Regions from separate parts of the Arthrobacter sp. TMP15 genome, predicted to be linked through region 1. Evidence: riboswitches for the same ligand, from Rfam matches in the RefSeq annotation. Region 1 holds a riboswitch; each other region holds the start of a gene.

Region 1 (3,995 bases):
ATGGGAAGCGGGAACCATAGGGCTTCCCGTCCCCGGCAATGCTGGAGGGTCCCGTGGTTCCGTAGCAGCCCCCCACCATATTCGCGCAGAGAACAAAGTATTTGTCCGTATCAATGACGGCACCGGGTCCAACCAGGCCTTCCCACCAGCCGTCCTCCTCGGAGTCACCCCGGCTTACGTGGGTGCTTCCCGTGAGTGCGTGCTGGATGAGTACCGCGTTATCACCCGCTTCGTTGAGTGTTCCCCAGCTTTCAAAGGCCACTGTTACCGACGGTAATGCCCCCCCTGCTTCAAGTGCCAGAGCGCCTATGTGAACCGAACGCAGTACACCTCCGCCCTGGCCAACGGCAGCTGAGAAGGAACTCCCGGCGCGCCCCGCTGAACTGGTTTCCGCATCTGTTGGAGCTGCGTTCGCCAGCCCTGCCCCTCTCATCACGTGACTCACATGGCTCACTCAGCTCACGGAAGACTTAGCAGCGCGAAACCCTGCCTCAAGGTCGGCAATGATGTCAGCAACATTTTCCAGCCCCACAGACAGTCGCACCAGGCCCGGGCGCACTCCGGCGGCAAGTTGCTGCTCGGGTGAAAGCTGCGCGTGGGTGGTGGACGCCGGGTGGATAACCAGGGAGCGGACATCGCCAAGGTTGGCAACGTGGGAGTGAAGTTCCAAGCCGTCAACGAAGCGCTGGCCGGCTTCCGCTCCACCCACGATGTCAAAGGAGATGATGGCACCGATGCCGTTGGGGGCGTACTTGCGTCCGCGCTCAAACCACGGGCTCGATGGGATGCCGGCATAGGCAACAGCCTCAACATTTGCATTACTTTCAAGCCACTGCGCAACACTCACGGCGTTGCTGACATGGCGCTCAACGCGCAGGCTCAGTGTCTCAATGCCTTGGGCGATGAGGAAAGCATTGAACGGGGAGATAGCGGAACCGAGATCGCGAAGCAGTTGCACTCGCGCCTTGAGGATGAAAGCCAGGTTTGCCCCAAGTGCACACCCCACGCCGAGGTCCCGGGCGTAGACCAGCCCGTTATAGCTCTCATCCGGGGTGTTGAATCCCGGGAACCTCTCAGGATTGGCGGCAAAGTCAAAGGTGCCGCCATCAACAATGACGCCGCCAATCGCAGTACCATGACCGCCCAAGTACTTGGTAGCTGAGTGGATGACAATATCGGCACCCCATTCCAGCGGTCGGAGCAGGTATGGAGTAGCCAAGGTGTTGTCCACAATCAGCGGCACGCCTGCTTCGTGGGCAATGGTGCTGATGTTTTCCAAATCAAGCACGTCTTGGCGGGGGTTGGAGACAGTTTCACCAAAGAATGCTTTGGTGTTCGGACGCACAGCGGAACGCCATTCATCCAGGTTGTCTGGATCGGAGACGAAGGTTACCTCGATCCCGAGTCGCTTCAGCGTGTGGGCCAGTAGGTTGAAAGTGCCGCCGTAGACGCTGGGGCTGGAAACAATGTGATCCCCGGCGTCGGCCACGTTGAGGATGGCAAGGGTGGTTGCCGCCTGGCCAGAAGACAGCAGCAGCGCCGCAACTCCGCCCTCAAGACTGGCAATCCGCTGCTCCACGGCATCGGTGGTGGGGTTGCCAATACGAGTGTAAATTGGCTCCAGCTCAGTCAGAGCAAACCGTGCGGCGGCACTTTCCGCTGACGGGAAGACAAACGAGGTGGTCTGGTAGATGGGCAATGCCCGTGCACCAGTTGTGACATCCGGCTGCTGACCTACGTGGATCTGACGAGTTTCAAATGACCAACCGTTACTCATGGATGGGTTCCTTCATACTAGGGGCCGTCCGTGAAACCCTCCGGCGCATACGGCTCGGAAGGGCCTTGGAATCTATGGCCCGCGCTTGCACCGTAAACCGGTCGGTTCGGTGCCAGGTCTTCACCCGGGGCACCCCACCGCGGATGGAGGGTTGCCGGTCAGCAAGCCGGGGCTATCAGCTGACACTCATGACCTACATCCAGTGTGAAAGAATCCCCGCATCATCGCAAGATTATGACCGGTTTGTGACTTTTTGCGAAGATTTGCTTGATTTTTGGGCGATAAGAGGAAGTTCACTGAACTAGTGAGAGATTTTTCGGGCAACAACCGCCCGAATCGTTTAAGCAGCTCCTGTGGGTGTTTGCCCAAAACACCCGCACGAGCTGCTTAACGGATTGGGGATTGCTCGTTTCCTAGTGTTCCTGCTAGTGTTCCTGCTCCTGCCCCTGTTCCTTCTCCTGCTCCTGCTCCTGCCCCTGCTACTTTCCCAAACCTGCGCGCCGGAGCGCTTCGGCCATAGCCGTGTTTGCGCTGCTCGGAGCTGCCCCCGGAGCCAAGTTGGGCTTGGGCTTATGTCCTCGAGGCTGAGCAGTAGCGCCAGCCTCGGATGTGCCGGCTGGATTTCTGGCTCCTGGGTTTCTGGCCCCTGGGTTTCTGACCCCAGGGTTTCTGGCTCCTGATCTGGCTCCAGGCCTGCCATCAGGTCTGGTGTCAGACTTGGCGGCTGTGTCATCCAGGCGCAGCGTCAAGGAAATACGCTTACGCTCGGGCTCCACTTCAAGGACCTTCACGCGAACCACTTGGCCGGATTTAACCACTGTGTGCGGGTCAGACACAAAGGAATTACTCATGGCTGAGACATGTACAAGTCCGTCTTGGTGCACACCAATGTCAACGAAGGCACCAAATGCGGCAACATTGGACACTGTTCCCTCAAGGATCATGCCGGGGAGCAAATCGGTGATTTTTTCAATGCCATCTGTAAACGTTGCCGTTTCGAAGCGGGGCCGGGGGTCACGGCCGGGCTTTTGCAGCTCCGCAACAATGTCCTGCACAGTGGGCAGCCCAAAGCTGCCGTCAACGAAGTCGGCCGGGTTCACCGTTGCGGCACCAACAACCCCGCCTGTCACATCCTTTGCCGAAGCCCCCACCGCACCAAGAATTTTCCGTGCCACACCATACGCTTCAGGGTGCACGCTAGAGGCGTCAAGTGGCTCCGCTCCCCCGGTAATACGCAAGAATCCGGCACACTGCTCAAAGGCCTTCGGTCCGAGCCTGGCCACTTTGAGCAGGTCCCGCCGCTTGGCGAAAGGGCCATGTTCGTTCCTGTAAGCCACAATGTTCTCACTCAGAAGCGGCCCCACCCCCGCCACTCTGGCCAAGAGTGCAGGTGAAGCCATATTCAAGTCCACACCCACAGCGTTCACACAGTCCTCAACAACTGCGCCCAAGGAGCGTTCAAGTTTGGCAGGGGTGAGATCGTGCTGATACTGACCCACCCCGATGGACTTCGGATCGATCTTAACCAACTCTGCCAAGGGATCCTGCAGGCGACGGGCAATGGAAACAGCTCCGCGTAGGGTGACATCCATACCCGGCAGCTCAGCACTAGCCAGCGCGGACGCCGAGTAAACCGAGGCACCCGCTTCTGAGACCACAAGTTTAGTCACCTGACGCTCCGGAGCCAGACGCTTGAGTTCGGCCACAAGCTCGCCAGCCAGTTTGTCGGTTTCCCTGCTCGCCGTGCCATTGCCGATGGCCACCAGCTCTATCCTGTGCCGCTGCGCCAGCGAAACCAGAGTCGCTAGCGCCTCGTTCCAACGTTTAGCAGGGGCATGGGGGTAGATGGTTTCAGTAGCCACCACTTTCCCGGTGCCATCAACAACAGCAACTTTGGTACCTGTTCGCAGGCCCGGATCCAGGCCCAATGTGGCCCGGTTTCCAGCCGGTGCGGCCAAAAGAACGTCACGGAGGTTCGCGGCAAAGACTCGAACGGACTCTTCCTCTGCGCTTTGAAACAGTCGTACTCGCAGATCCACTGACAGCCGGGTCAGGATCCGGGTGCGCCAGGCAAGGCGGGCACTTGTCATCAGCCAGGTGTCGGCCGGTCTGCCGTCATCATTGATACCCAGGGAGCGAGCCACAGCCTGTTCGTATCGAGACCGGGCTTGGGCATGAGCTTCAGCATCCTTTGTGTCCGTCTCCGCCAGATCCAGCG
Region 2 (3,995 bases), 410 kb from region 1:
TGCTCGGTGGCGCCTCCACAGTAGGAGGCGTGGGCCTCGGTTACAAGTTCGGCATCTCCGGTATGTGGCTGGTCATTGCCATCGGTGTTGGCGTGTTACTGCTCAGCCTGCTATTTGCCCCCACCCTGCAAAAGTTGAAGATCTACACAGTCTCACAGATGCTCAGCCTGCGTTACGGTCAAGAGAGCACCAAGTTCTCAGGCATAGTCATGCTCGCCTACACCATCATGATCTCGGCAACCTCTACAGGAGCCTATGCCACCATCTTTGTGGTCCTCTTCGGCTGGGACCGCTGGCTGGCTATCGCTGTAGGTGGAGCGATTGTGTTGCTGTACTCCACGATTGGCGGCATGTGGTCAATCACCCTCGCTGACCAGGTTCAGTTCATCATCAAGACCGTGGGTATCTTCTTGCTCATGCTGCCCTTCGCTTGGAACGCGGCAGGCGGCCTTGACGGCATCCGTGACCGCGTTGATGCGAGCTTCTTCCAGTGGGATGGAATCGGCGTCCAAACAATCATCACCTACTTTGTGGTCTACACCCTGGGGATGCTCATCGGTCAGGACATTTGGCAGCGCGTCTTCACCGCCCGCACCCCCGAAGTTGCCCGCTGGGGCGGTGCCACCGCCGGTATCTACTGCATCCTTTACGGTATTGCTGGCGCATTGATCGGAATGGCAGCATTTGTTGCGCTGCCCACCATTGACATTGCCAACCTGGGCAAGGATGTTGTTTACGCAGAAGTCGCCACCCAGTTACTGCCCCTGGGCATTGGTGGCATCGTCATGGCCGCGGCTGTGGCCGCCATGATGTCCACAGCATCCGGCTCACTCATTGCCGCAGCGACAGTTGCCCGCAAAGACGTTGTCCCCTACGTTGCCAGCTGGTTCGGCAAGAAAATTGACACCTCAGATTCGGCCAACCCGGAGCACGATGTTAACGCCAACCGTGCCTACGTCCTGGGCTTGGGTGTCCTCGTGGTTTTGATTTCCATTGTGGTCAACGACGTGGTCTTCGCGTTGACAATCGCCTACGACATTCTGGTTGGCGGTCTGCTCGTTGCCATCATCGGCGGCCTTGTTTGGAAGCGCGGTACCGGTCTTGGAGCTGCCTGGTCAATGGCAGTTGGCAGCGTAGTCACCATTGCCATGCTGGTGCTGTTCGCCACCGGAGTCATCTTCAGCGAAGACGGAATCTACGCCAACGAGCCCATCTACATTGGCTTGGCATCATCATTGCTTGTTTATGTTGTGGTCTCCCTGCTGACCCCGCGCACACCCGATCACATTCGCAAGGCTTGGGATGACCGACTCGCCGCAGCCGTCACAGACACCAACTCGGATGAAGTAGGCGCCCAGCTACAGAAGTAACAGCTCTTCTCCAGAGTACGACGGCGGTTGGTGACTAACATTTATTACCTCACCTGCCGCCGTCGTACTTTAAAGCGGTAGTCTGGAGCCAGCTTCATGAGATGCGATGCCAAGCTCCGACTTATCGCGCACCTTCCCCATGCTTCAAGGGTGGTTCGGATGAGGAAGTGACCGGCGGAAAATCTTCGCGGGTAAGAGCAAGCCAAAGGCATCCACCATGATTGCTACCTCCGTAGTCCCCGCATCACGTCAGCCGCCCACACGCCCTTCCGGCATCTCGGTTCTGCCCGCCGTGGACGTTATTCTGGGTTCTGTCACCTTCGCCACGCCCGGCGGCTACCACCGCTATCAGTGTCCGGCCCCAGAAGAGTTGGCCAATGCGCTGGCCCACGCAGTCCGCCCGGCTCAGTGGATTCCGGAAATAGGCACCCTGGTGATCACAGTTGCACAGACTCGGGTCAAAGCCGGGCGCCGGATAGGCTTTGGGCTCACAGCACACTAAGCCGCCAGTGACCCATAACGCTAGGGGTTTGGCCATTCAATGCTGACGATGACTGATCCCTGCTGTACTTCATCGCCTTCTGCTACCCGCAGCCTCACCGTGCCAGCGGCGGGCGCGTAAATCTCGGCGTCGATCTTATTGATGGCGATTTCGGCGAGTAATTGTTTTTCAGCAACCATCTCACCATCTGCAACGTGCCAGGTTGCCAGCACACCAGGCTCAGTTGCATCTCCTGTCATCATGGGAAAGAGGACTTCATTCACTTCGCTACCGCCTTTTCGAACCGTGGTCCCGATGCGCGGGGCCCATTGGCATCACAGCCTATGCGAGTTCACAGCCGAAAGTAATGGCGGGGCGTGCGGAGCTATTTCTTGTTCTTCGCTGCGGTTACTGCTGCTGCCCAGCTCGCGCCCAAGCCGGCACTAATGGTTGATGCCATGACCATCATGCCGGCGTTGGACTTGACCAGCCCGGCGATGAAGAGGGCCACCCTGCAAGCCAGTCCCATGGCGTTGCATCAACTGCACGAAAATACTTTCTATAATTTGTTTCTTGTGGGGGTAACTTCCGGGATCCCGAAACTTTTTCGCTAGGACTACCGGCCGGAAATCAGCCCGGATCCGGGCTACAGTAAGGGCTGACTTTAAGGAGTACGCCCACGTGTCTGAACCTATCCCCACACCAGCGCAGATCAAGCGGTGGCGCCAGTATTTGGCCGATGAGCGCGCCGAGGCTGCCGTCTACCGCGACCTGGCCAAGCGCCGTGACGGTGAAGAAAAGCTGATCCTGCTGGCGCTGGCCACAGCGGAAGGCCGCCACGAGAAACACTGGCTGGACTTACTCGGCGAGCATGTTGGCCCCCCTAGGCGTTCCTCAAATCGCAACCAAGTATTGGGTTTTCTGGCCCGCCGTTTCGGCTCTGTATTTGTGCTTGCCCTAGCGCAGCGTTCGGAATCAAGATCACCCTACGCAAGCGATGCTGACGCCACTGATGCCATGGCAGCCGATGAGTCAATCCATGAAGAAGTAATTCGTGGGCTCTCCGCCAGGGGCCGCACCAGGCTCTCCGGTTCTTTTCGGGCTGCCGTTTTTGGCGCCAATGACGGGCTCGTTAGCAACCTGTCGCTGGTGGTGGGCATGGCGGCCACCGGAGTTGGCAGCCAAGTGGTGCTCTTTAGCGGTATTGCCGGTTTGTTGGCAGGGGCATTGTCCATGGGCGCGGGAGAATTTGTGTCCGTGCGTTCTCAGCGGGAAATGCTTGACGCGTCAGCGCCAACTCAGATCACCCTCACAGCAGCGTCATCGCTTGACCTGGAAAATAATGAACTTGTGCTTGTTTATTTAGCCAGGGGCATGACACGCGAAGCTGCCGAACACCGGGCTGCCGAACGCCTCAGCGAACTAGCCTGTGATTGTGATCCAAGCCTGTCCGCCTCCACCGAAAATGTTGAATCAGCACAGGAACTTCAGACTCTGGGTACGGCCTGGGGCGCGGCAAGTTCAAGTTTCTGCTTCTTTGCGTCAGGCGCTGTCATTCCCATCCTGCCGTTCGTATTCGGCATGACCGGCTTTGGCGCCCTTGCCCTTGCCTGCGCTTTGGTGGGGTTGACGCTGCTAGGAACCGGCGCCATTGTGGGCCTACTTTCTGGTGCTTCACCGCTATGGCGCGGAATTCGACAACTAGCCATCGGAATGGGCGCCGCCGCAGCTACATATCTGCTGGGGATCCTCTTCGGTGGCTTAGTAGGCGCGTAGCGGTCCCCCACCCCCACGCTCGCTCACTCCACGTCGTGTTTTGGCCCACGCTCGCTCACTCCAAGTCGTGTTTTGCGCCACGCTCGCTCACTACGCGCGAGTTCGATTCACCGAATGGGAGTTAACCAGCACTTCACAGGCTTCCTCCACAGACTCCACCACATGAACAAAGCTGTCCATAGCCCGGCCAGCTGCCAATGTCTTCAGAAGCGGCAACACTGGAACCTCCGCCTCCCAGTAGTGACGCCCAACTAACACCATAGGAGTCACTGCCTGCTCGGGAGCATAGTAGTTCTCGCAGGCATCCTGAAAGATCTCCTGCACGGTGCCGGCAGCTCCTGGCAGGAAAACTATTCCGCCACGGGAAC
Region 3 (3,995 bases), 1.5 Mb from region 1:
GGCCCAGGGTGGGGCGGAAATCCGGCTTGAGCACATCCCCTGCGTGCATGATCCGGGCCAACCTGTGAACCCACGGCTGCCCTACGTCAAGCTGATTCCACACCAGCCCCAAGGTGCCTTCGGGGCGCAGCACGCGGGCAATCTCCTTGCTGGCGGCAAAGGGTTCGCACCAGTGCCACGCCTGGGCCACGACCACCAGATCCATGGCCGAGCCGGGCAGTTCAAGGTGTTCGGCAGTGCCTACCATCGCGGTGGCTTGCGGGAAGTCGAGGATAAGCTGCGCCAGCATATCCGCTGAAGGGTCGACCGCGGACAGCGACCAGCCGTGCTCTGCCAACAGCTGTGTGTATTTCCCCGTTCCGGAACCAACATCCAACACATCATGGATATGGGTGGCAGTTTCCGTAAGCCACGCGAGGGATTCCGGCGGGTAACCGGGCCGGACCTTGTGATACCTGCCACCGCCCTCCAGGAATGCCGCTGCCATACTCTGGCGCCGTTCGGCGTCAAAAACGGGTCCGCCGATCCCTGCCATAACCGCTCCTGAAATGTTGTGCTGTGTGGCGTATAACTTTACCGCGTCCGGCTCAGAGCCGGACGCTACCGGGCTAGTCGGTCAGGCAGGGAGCCGCACCTGCTGTGCCGGGGGTGTTGGGCGCCCAGTCAGGATAGCTACGGTTATCGTTTGCCGGGACCCACCGGCCGGAATCGATCACGTAGTCCCAGGACATGCCATCACGCAGGAGGGTCGTGATGCCGTCAAGGAGTCGCTGAGAGTCCTCCACACGTGAGCCCACCCCAAAACTGGCCCGGAGCGAGCCTGATGGAAGTCCCAGCCTGTTGAGCAGCGGATGTGCACAGAATTTACCGTCACGGACACCCACACCGTGTTCTGCCGATAAGTACGCGGCGACCAATCCGGCGTCGTACCCGGTAATGGAGAAGTTGACGACGCCGATGCTGCCGCAGTCTGGGTGCGAGTGCGCATCACTGAACAGGGAGTGAACATTAACACCCGCTATGTTGTTCAGGCCAGTGACAAGGTGCTTGCGCAGGAGTTGTTCGTGGTTGTGCCAGTCCAAGGGGTCAAGGGAGCCCAAAATAGCCGCGGCTTTGGCCAGTGTGGCGGCGCCCAAAACATTGGGGGAGCCGGCCTCATGCCGGGCAGGGCCATCGGTCCAGGTGACGGATTCAAGCCGAACCTCTTTCACGGCACCCCCGCCGGCCAGGTGGGGCGTGCCGGCATCGAGCCAGTCGCGGCGTCCTACCAGCACTCCAGCCCCAAAAGGTGCGTAGAGTTTATGCCCGGAGAAAGCCAAGTAATCGATTCCGCTAGCGGACAGATCAATGCGGCGGTGCGGTGCCAGCTGAGCGGCGTCCACAACAATGCGCGCCCCGTACCGGTGTGCCAAGGCGGCCAGCTCGTTCACGGGAAGGACTTCCCCGGTGACGTTGGAGGCGCCAGCAACCGCCAGCAGAAGCACATTACCTGCACGCAATTGTGTTTCTACCCGGGCCAAGGTCGAGGCGATGCTGTCGGCCGCCACAACGGAACGGTGTGGCAGGCCCTGCCATGGCAGCAGGTTGGCATGGTGTTCGATGTCCAGGTAAAGCACCTCACCGTGAAGGTTGGAGCGGCCATCGGCATACCCGAGGCGCTTCAAGACGCTTTCCACACACGTTGCCAAAAGGTTTAACGAATCTGTGGTGTTTCGGGTGAAAATAACCAAATCATCAGAGCGTGCACCCACAAAATCCGCCACAATCCTCCGCGCGTTCTCATAAGCTGAGGTGCTGACCTGGGAGGCGAAGCCGGCTCCTCGGTGCACGCTGGCGTAATAGGGCAGCACCTCGTTCAAGTGGGCCGCTACCTCGTTGATGGCCGGTGCGGAGGCTGCGTAGTCAAGGTTGGCGTAGCGCACATGCCCGCCGTGGATCAGGGGAGCCTGCAATTCATCACCCACAACGGGCAACAACGGCGATTCTATGAGGGAGTTTTTTTCCAACAGGGCGTTGCTCATCAAGGATTCCTTCGACGGAAGGACGCCTGGGGGGGGTGCCAAGCAGTCCGCGCTTGCCAAAACCGTTCCGGTCTGGCCAGGTCGTCACCCGGGGCACCCCGCCGCGAAAGGAGGGTTGCCGGCCAGCAAACCGGGGTTTAGCGCTGGCACTCGTGACCTATGCACAAGAGATTAGCCCAAGAAATCAGATAGTGCATTTGTTACGTTACATAAAGCGCCGCACTCACCTGCGCAACCTCGAAAAGTTAACCCAGCAAGTCATCCCAATTGGGATTCAAGCGTCGCAGCACCTCGGTGTGCAAAATGGAGTTGGTCGCCAGGGCATTGCCGCCAAAGGGGCCGTCTGCGCCCTCTAAAGAGGTGAAGCGGCCACCGGCCTCTGTGACGATAGGAACCAGTGCGGCCATATCGTATAGGTTCAGTTCGGGCTCACAGGCAATGTCCACACTGCCTTCGGCCACCATGCAGTAAGACCAAAAATCGCCGTAGGCCCGGGTACGCCAGACGTCGTCGGTAAGTGAGATGAACTCGTCGCGGTTGCCGCGCTCCGCCCAGCCTGTCAGAGACGAGTAGGACAAGGAGGCGTCCTTGAGCTCCGCGACGTTGGAGACCCGGATGCGTGTTGCAGCGGCAAGGGATTTGCCCATGTAAGCTCCTGTGCCCTGAGCCGCCCACCAACGTTTACCCAGTGCCGGGGCGCTGACAAGGCCCACAACCGGGACGCCTTCCTCAACCAGGGCAATCAGTGTGGCCCAGACCGGGACGCCGCGCATAAAGTTCTTGGTGCCGTCGATGGGGTCAATAATCCAGCGTCGTGACCCATGCCCGCTGCTGCCAAATTCCTCGCCCAACACGGCATCGCGTGGGCGCACTCTGGAGAGCTGGCTCCGGATGGACTCCTCGGCAGCCTTGTCCGCATCGGTCACAGGTGTCAGGTCAGGCTTGGTTTCAACTCTCAGATCGAGGGCCTTGAAACGGGACATGGTCAGCGAATCCACGCTGTCTGCAAGAACATGCGCCAGGCGAAGGTCATCGTTATACGTTTGGGGTGCGATCGTCATACGCTTCACGCTATCTGTAGTGAGAGAAAAATCCGGGATGACGCGTAGTGGCAGCGACCCCAAAAGCAGAGGCAGCCAAAGAGTTACTCTATGCTGCCCAGTTCTTTCGCCTCGGCACGGCCTTCAGTTCTATCGCTTGTCCCTAGCAGGCGGCGCAAGGAAGCAAGGCGGGCGCCTCCGGCGTCACCGGCAAACCCTGCAGCCACATAGGGGTCCAAGCCGCAATTGACGGCTACGCTGTTGTGCTTGCAGCCCCGTTCGCAGTTGTCGGTGCCGGGTTGTAAGTCAGGGAAGGCGGCCAAAATTCTGTCCGGATTCACATGGGCTAAACCAAAGGACCGGATGCCTGGGGTATCAATGATCCATGACCCTGGTACGCCGCCTTGGAGCTGCAGTGCCAAGGCTGAGGAGGATGTGTGCCGTCCACGGCCCGTGACGGCATTCACGCCACCGGTGGCTCGTTGTGAACCGGTCAGTGCATTGACCATGGTCGATTTTCCGACGCCTGAGTGACCCACCATCACGCTGACCTTGCCGTCAAGGTAGCCATGCAGCTGGGCAACAGCACCGCCGGCAAGCAGAGCGGAGTCGCCGTCGTCGCTGCGGGCGTCAATACCCGAGGCGCCATCGGCAGCTGTTCGGCTGATAATGACAGTCATTTCCAAGTGCTCGTAGTTGGCCAGCAGCTCGGCTGGATCCTTGATGTCGGTTTTGGTGATCAGGAGCAGGGGAGAGATGCCTGAGTCATAGGCGGCAACCAGCGCCCTGTCGATAAATCCGGTGCGGGGTTCGGGGTTGGCCGCTGCCACAACAATCACAAGCTGATCGGCGTTGGCCACCACCACCCGCTCCACGGGGTCGGTGTCATCGGCACTTCGACGCAGCAGGGTGCGGCGTTCCTCCACACGGACCA
Region 4 (3,995 bases), 990 kb from region 1:
TGATCGGCATCGGCTGGATCTTCGAGGGCATCATCGCTATGGCCGAAGCTGGCAAGGGCCCCACCCGTCTCTGGGCCATAGTCTTTGCCGTCATCAGTGTCCTAGCGGGAATCATGGTGCTGGCGGTTCCCGCTTGGACGGCCATGTGGTTGCTGCTGATGACTGCCATCATGTTGATCATTCTGGGCATAGTTGGTCTGGTTAGGGCGCTAACGTTCGGCAAGAAAATCACCCACACCCGCTAAACTCCGAACATGACAGTTTTGGTATTTTTGGACCCCGCCCATCCGGCAGGACGGTTGGCGGACGCCGCCTCGCCCACCATTTTGGCCACGGATCAGGGCGTCACCAGGGGAGATGGAATCTTCGAATCCCTCCTAGCCATTGACGGTGTCCCGCGCAAAATTCAGGCGCACCTTGACCGTTTTGCCGTATCCGCGAACACCATGAGCTTAGAGATACCCGCGGCAAAGGTATGGCAGGCGGCAATTACGACGGCGTTGCAGGCCTATGCTGGCGCCACCGACCAAGCCGTTGTGAAACTGGTAGCCACGCGTGGCCCCGAGGGAGCCAACACCGCCTCCGCTTGGGTGCAAGTCTCGGAAATTTCGCCAAAGCTGGCGCAACAAAGGGCCCAAGGTTTGGACGTTATTTTCTTGGAGCGTGGCTACGACAGCCAGATTGCCGCCCGCGCACCGTGGCTGCTGATGGGCGCTAAAACACTCTCCTACGCGCTCAACATGGCAGCCCTGCGGTATGCGCACCAGCAAGGTGCTGATGACGTGATCTTCACCAGCTCAGACGGATTGGTGTTGGAAGGCCCAACATCGTCGGTGCTTTTGGCCCACATTACAGATGAATTCGGTGCGCCCATCAAACGACTCATCACACCCCACTTAGACACGGGTATTTTGCCCGGCACCACCCAAGGGGCACTTTTTGCTGCTGCAAAGTCCGCCGGATGGGAGTTGGGATACGGCCCCGTTGCCCCAGCGGATTTGCTCGATGCAGACGCGGTGTGGCTCATCTCCAGCCTGCGCTTGTTGGCGCCGGTGAATACGATCGATGGCACGGAAATTGGTACCCCCAAGATCCGGGCAGAACTGAGCACCGAACTTGGGGAGCTATTGGCAAAAACCCTTTAGGTGGCACTAGCGACGGGCGCAATAGCGGGACGCAGCTTGTTTCCCAGCGCAATCATCAACACACTCATGATCACAAAAGTAACCGCGATGATCAGGCAGGTCAACAAAACTGCACCGTAGCCGCCGTCGTCCGGGTTCAGGAACGGGTAGGCATACCAGTTGGTAGCCGCCCCACGAATCAGCGAATACGCCAGGTACACGAGCGGGAACACCATGGCGATCCCAACTCTTTTCAAGGGAATCCGCTGGCGAGGCGGTTGGATCAGCCAGTCTGCCACCACAACCACGGGCATCACATAGTGCAGCCATGTGTTGATCCATGGAAGTAACGCACCCAAATCCACATCGCGCAGCAGCGCCTGAAAAACGATACCAACCAACGCCATGCACACCACCGAAATACAGCGCAACAGCTGCCACACCGGGCCTAATTCTTTCCCGCGCCACGTCAGCACGGACTCTACAACGAGGACGACGGCGGCGAAGATGTTTGAGAGGTTGGTGAAGTAGCTGAAGAAGTTCAGCACACTGAAGCCGTGGCCGGCATGGATGCCCAGTTGGATTCCTACGGCGGTGAGGGCCACCGCTCCAAACAGGAAGCGGATAGCAGCAAATGTGCGGTGCGAAGTCATGGTTTCATAGTGCCAGTACAGTGGGCCGCGTGTCTGTAGCGCAGCCGTCATGTTCCGCCACACTTCCCAGTTTTTAGTATTGGCAAGGGATCGGTGTGTTAGCTTCAAAGTGAGTAATGAGTGCCAGTGTCAAGCCCTGACTTGCTGGCCGGCAACCCTCTTTCCGGCGGGGTGCCTCAGGTGAATACTCGGCAAATCAAGCTATCAACGGCTTAAGTTTGCAAGCGTGGACGTAACTTGCAGCGTGTATTTAGGAGCTCAGTTTCTAACTACCTGCACAGCTCCCCCTTGCAGCCCTCCGGCCATTTGCAATGAGGAGAAATCATGTCCACTGACCCATCCAGCTTGGCCTACAGGCTCATTACAGGTCCCGATGACCGTTCCTTTTGTGAGCGCATCTCAACGGCCCTGGATGAGGGCTATGTTTTGCACGGGGGTCCTGCGCTCACCTTCGATGGCAGCTCCGTGATCTGCGCCCAAGCGCTCATCCTCCCGCAGGCCGTTGCCACCAGTGACGCCGCAGTGGCCACGGCAATAGACGAGCTGGATACAGAGTTGGCACTTCATGGAGAGGTCATCAAATGAGCTACGCAGGGGATTTGCCGCCGGTAACAGCATGGGAGCATGTGGCGGCCGGCGCTGTTCTGTTGGATGTGCGCACCCGCAGTGAATGGGAGCATATTGGTGTTCCCGATACTTCCGCCCTTAATACCGAGCCGCTTTTTATCCAATGGAACCTTGCCGACGGCAGCCACAACCCCGAATTTTTGGCGCAGCTACAGGCCGCGGTACCCCGTCAGGCACCCCTTGTGGTGCTGTGCCGTTCGGGCGCCCGCTCCATTGCCGCTGCCGAGGCTGCTACGGCCGTCGGCTACACGGCGTACAACGTCTTGGAAGGCTTCGAAGGCGTCCCCGACCCCTACGGCGACAGGGTGATCAACGGCTGGAAGAACCAACAACTACCCTGGCGCTGAACCGCCGTCGCACTTTATGACACGCCACTGAGAGACCACCAGCGAAAGCCAAGGATACATAATTGAGCAACTTTAACCAGCACGCAGCCACCTGGGCAGAGGACACCCAAGCCGTACGGGGCGGCCTTGACCGCAGCAATTTTCAAGAAACCTCCGAAGCCCTCTTTTTAAACTCCGGCTTTGTGTATGAATCGGCGGAAGCCGCAGAAGCCGCTTTCACCGGCGAAACGGAGAGGTTTGTGTACTCCCGGTATGGGAACCCCTCAGTGGCCACCTTTCAGGAACGGCTGCGACTGTTGGAAGGTAAAGAAGCTTGCTTTGCGACGGCGTCGGGAATGTCTGCTGTATTCACCGCCTTGGGTGCATTACTGGCGGCCGGGGACCGCGTGGTTGCCTCACGCTCGCTCTTTGGCTCCTGCTTTGTCATCCTTAACGAACTGCTGCCGCGTTGGGGAGTGGAGACCGTGTTTGTTGACGGACCCGATTTGGATCAGTGGCGAACCGCCCTCTCGGTTCCCACAACAGCTGTGTTCTTTGAATCCCCCTCAAACCCCATGCAAGAAATCATCGATGTAGCGGCTGTGTGCGATCTTGCCCATGCAGCCGGTGCGCAGGTGGTGGCCGATAACGTTTTCGCCACTCCTCTCCTACAACGCTGCGGGGACTTTGGTGCTGACATTATTGTGTACTCGGGCACCAAACATATTGATGGCCAGGGCCGGGTATTGGGTGGCGCCATCTTAGGTACCCAGGAATTCATCCAGGGCCCCGTCAAAAACCTGATGCGCCACACCGGACCGGCATTATCTGCCTTCAACGCCTGGGTGTTGACGAAGGGGCTGGAGACTATGAGTTTGCGCGTTTCACATTCATGCAGGAGCGCGCTGGCATTGGGTGAGTTCTTGGAGTCTGCGCCAGCTGTCAGCCGTGTCCTCTACCCGCACCTGCCATCGCACCCACAGTTTGAACTAGCTAAAAAACAGATGAAAGCCGGCGGAACTGTCCTGACGTTTGAGCTGGCAGAACCTACTGTAGGCACCGCAAAAGATGCGGCCTTTTCGTTTTTGAATGCGTTAAAGATTATCGATATCTCCAACAATCTTGGCGACGCAAAGTCCCTGATTACCCATCCAGCAACAACCACCCACCGCGCCATGGGGCCCGATGCCCGCGCCGCTATCGGACTCAGCGATGGCCTTTTGCGCCTCTCCATTGGCCTGGAGGACGTTGACGATTTGCGCGCC

What was found. A riboswitch is a leader RNA that binds a small molecule or an ion and turns the genes downstream of it on or off. The one in region 1 is predicted to bind S-adenosylmethionine.
Region 2: it holds a riboswitch for S-adenosylmethionine, as region 1 does, so the genes downstream of both, AAFM46_RS03320 (hypothetical protein) here and AAFM46_RS05050 (bifunctional o-acetylhomoserine/o-acetylserine sulfhydrylase) in region 1, are expected to answer to the same signal.
Region 3: it holds a riboswitch for S-adenosylmethionine, as region 1 does, so the genes downstream of both, AAFM46_RS11785 (aminotransferase class V-fold PLP-dependent enzyme) here and AAFM46_RS05050 (bifunctional o-acetylhomoserine/o-acetylserine sulfhydrylase) in region 1, are expected to answer to the same signal.
Region 4: it holds a riboswitch for S-adenosylmethionine, as region 1 does, so the genes downstream of both, AAFM46_RS00770 (DUF1737 domain-containing protein) here and AAFM46_RS05050 (bifunctional o-acetylhomoserine/o-acetylserine sulfhydrylase) in region 1, are expected to answer to the same signal.

The regions. Positions count from the first base shown of each region.
Region 1 is NZ_CP154262.1:1,160,729-1,164,723, reverse strand. Features, by position in the region: gene AAFM46_RS05055 (homoserine O-acetyltransferase) at 1-445, opposite strand, end outside; gene AAFM46_RS05050 (bifunctional o-acetylhomoserine/o-acetylserine sulfhydrylase) at 455-1,777, opposite strand; SAM riboswitch class IV at 1,854-1,971, opposite strand; gene AAFM46_RS05045 (Tex family protein) at 2,257-3,995, opposite strand, start outside.
Region 2 is NZ_CP154262.1:745,776-749,770, reverse strand. Features, by position in the region: gene AAFM46_RS03325 (sodium:solute symporter) at 1-1,370, shown strand, start outside; SAM riboswitch class IV at 1,463-1,574, shown strand; gene AAFM46_RS03320 (hypothetical protein) at 1,588-1,872, shown strand; gene AAFM46_RS03315 (lipoyl domain-containing protein) at 1,893-2,135, opposite strand; gene AAFM46_RS03310 (hypothetical protein) at 2,237-2,380, opposite strand; gene AAFM46_RS03305 (VIT1/CCC1 transporter family protein) at 2,533-3,627, shown strand; gene AAFM46_RS03300 (LOG family protein) at 3,718-3,995, opposite strand, start outside.
Region 3 is NZ_CP154262.1:2,634,320-2,638,314, reverse strand. Features, by position in the region: gene AAFM46_RS11790 (class I SAM-dependent methyltransferase) at 1-535, opposite strand, end outside; gene AAFM46_RS11785 (aminotransferase class V-fold PLP-dependent enzyme) at 609-2,021, opposite strand; SAM riboswitch class IV at 2,066-2,179, opposite strand; gene hisN (histidinol-phosphatase) at 2,267-3,082, opposite strand; gene rsgA (ribosome small subunit-dependent GTPase A) at 3,166-3,995, opposite strand, start outside.
Region 4 is NZ_CP154262.1:173,796-177,790, reverse strand. Features, by position in the region: gene AAFM46_RS00785 (DUF308 domain-containing protein) at 1-245, shown strand, start outside; gene AAFM46_RS00780 (aminodeoxychorismate lyase) at 255-1,145, shown strand; gene AAFM46_RS00775 (Pr6Pr family membrane protein) at 1,142-1,777, opposite strand; SAM riboswitch class IV at 1,890-2,010, shown strand; gene AAFM46_RS00770 (DUF1737 domain-containing protein) at 2,102-2,362, shown strand; gene AAFM46_RS00765 (rhodanese-like domain-containing protein) at 2,359-2,751, shown strand; gene AAFM46_RS00760 (O-succinylhomoserine sulfhydrylase) at 2,814-3,995, shown strand, end outside.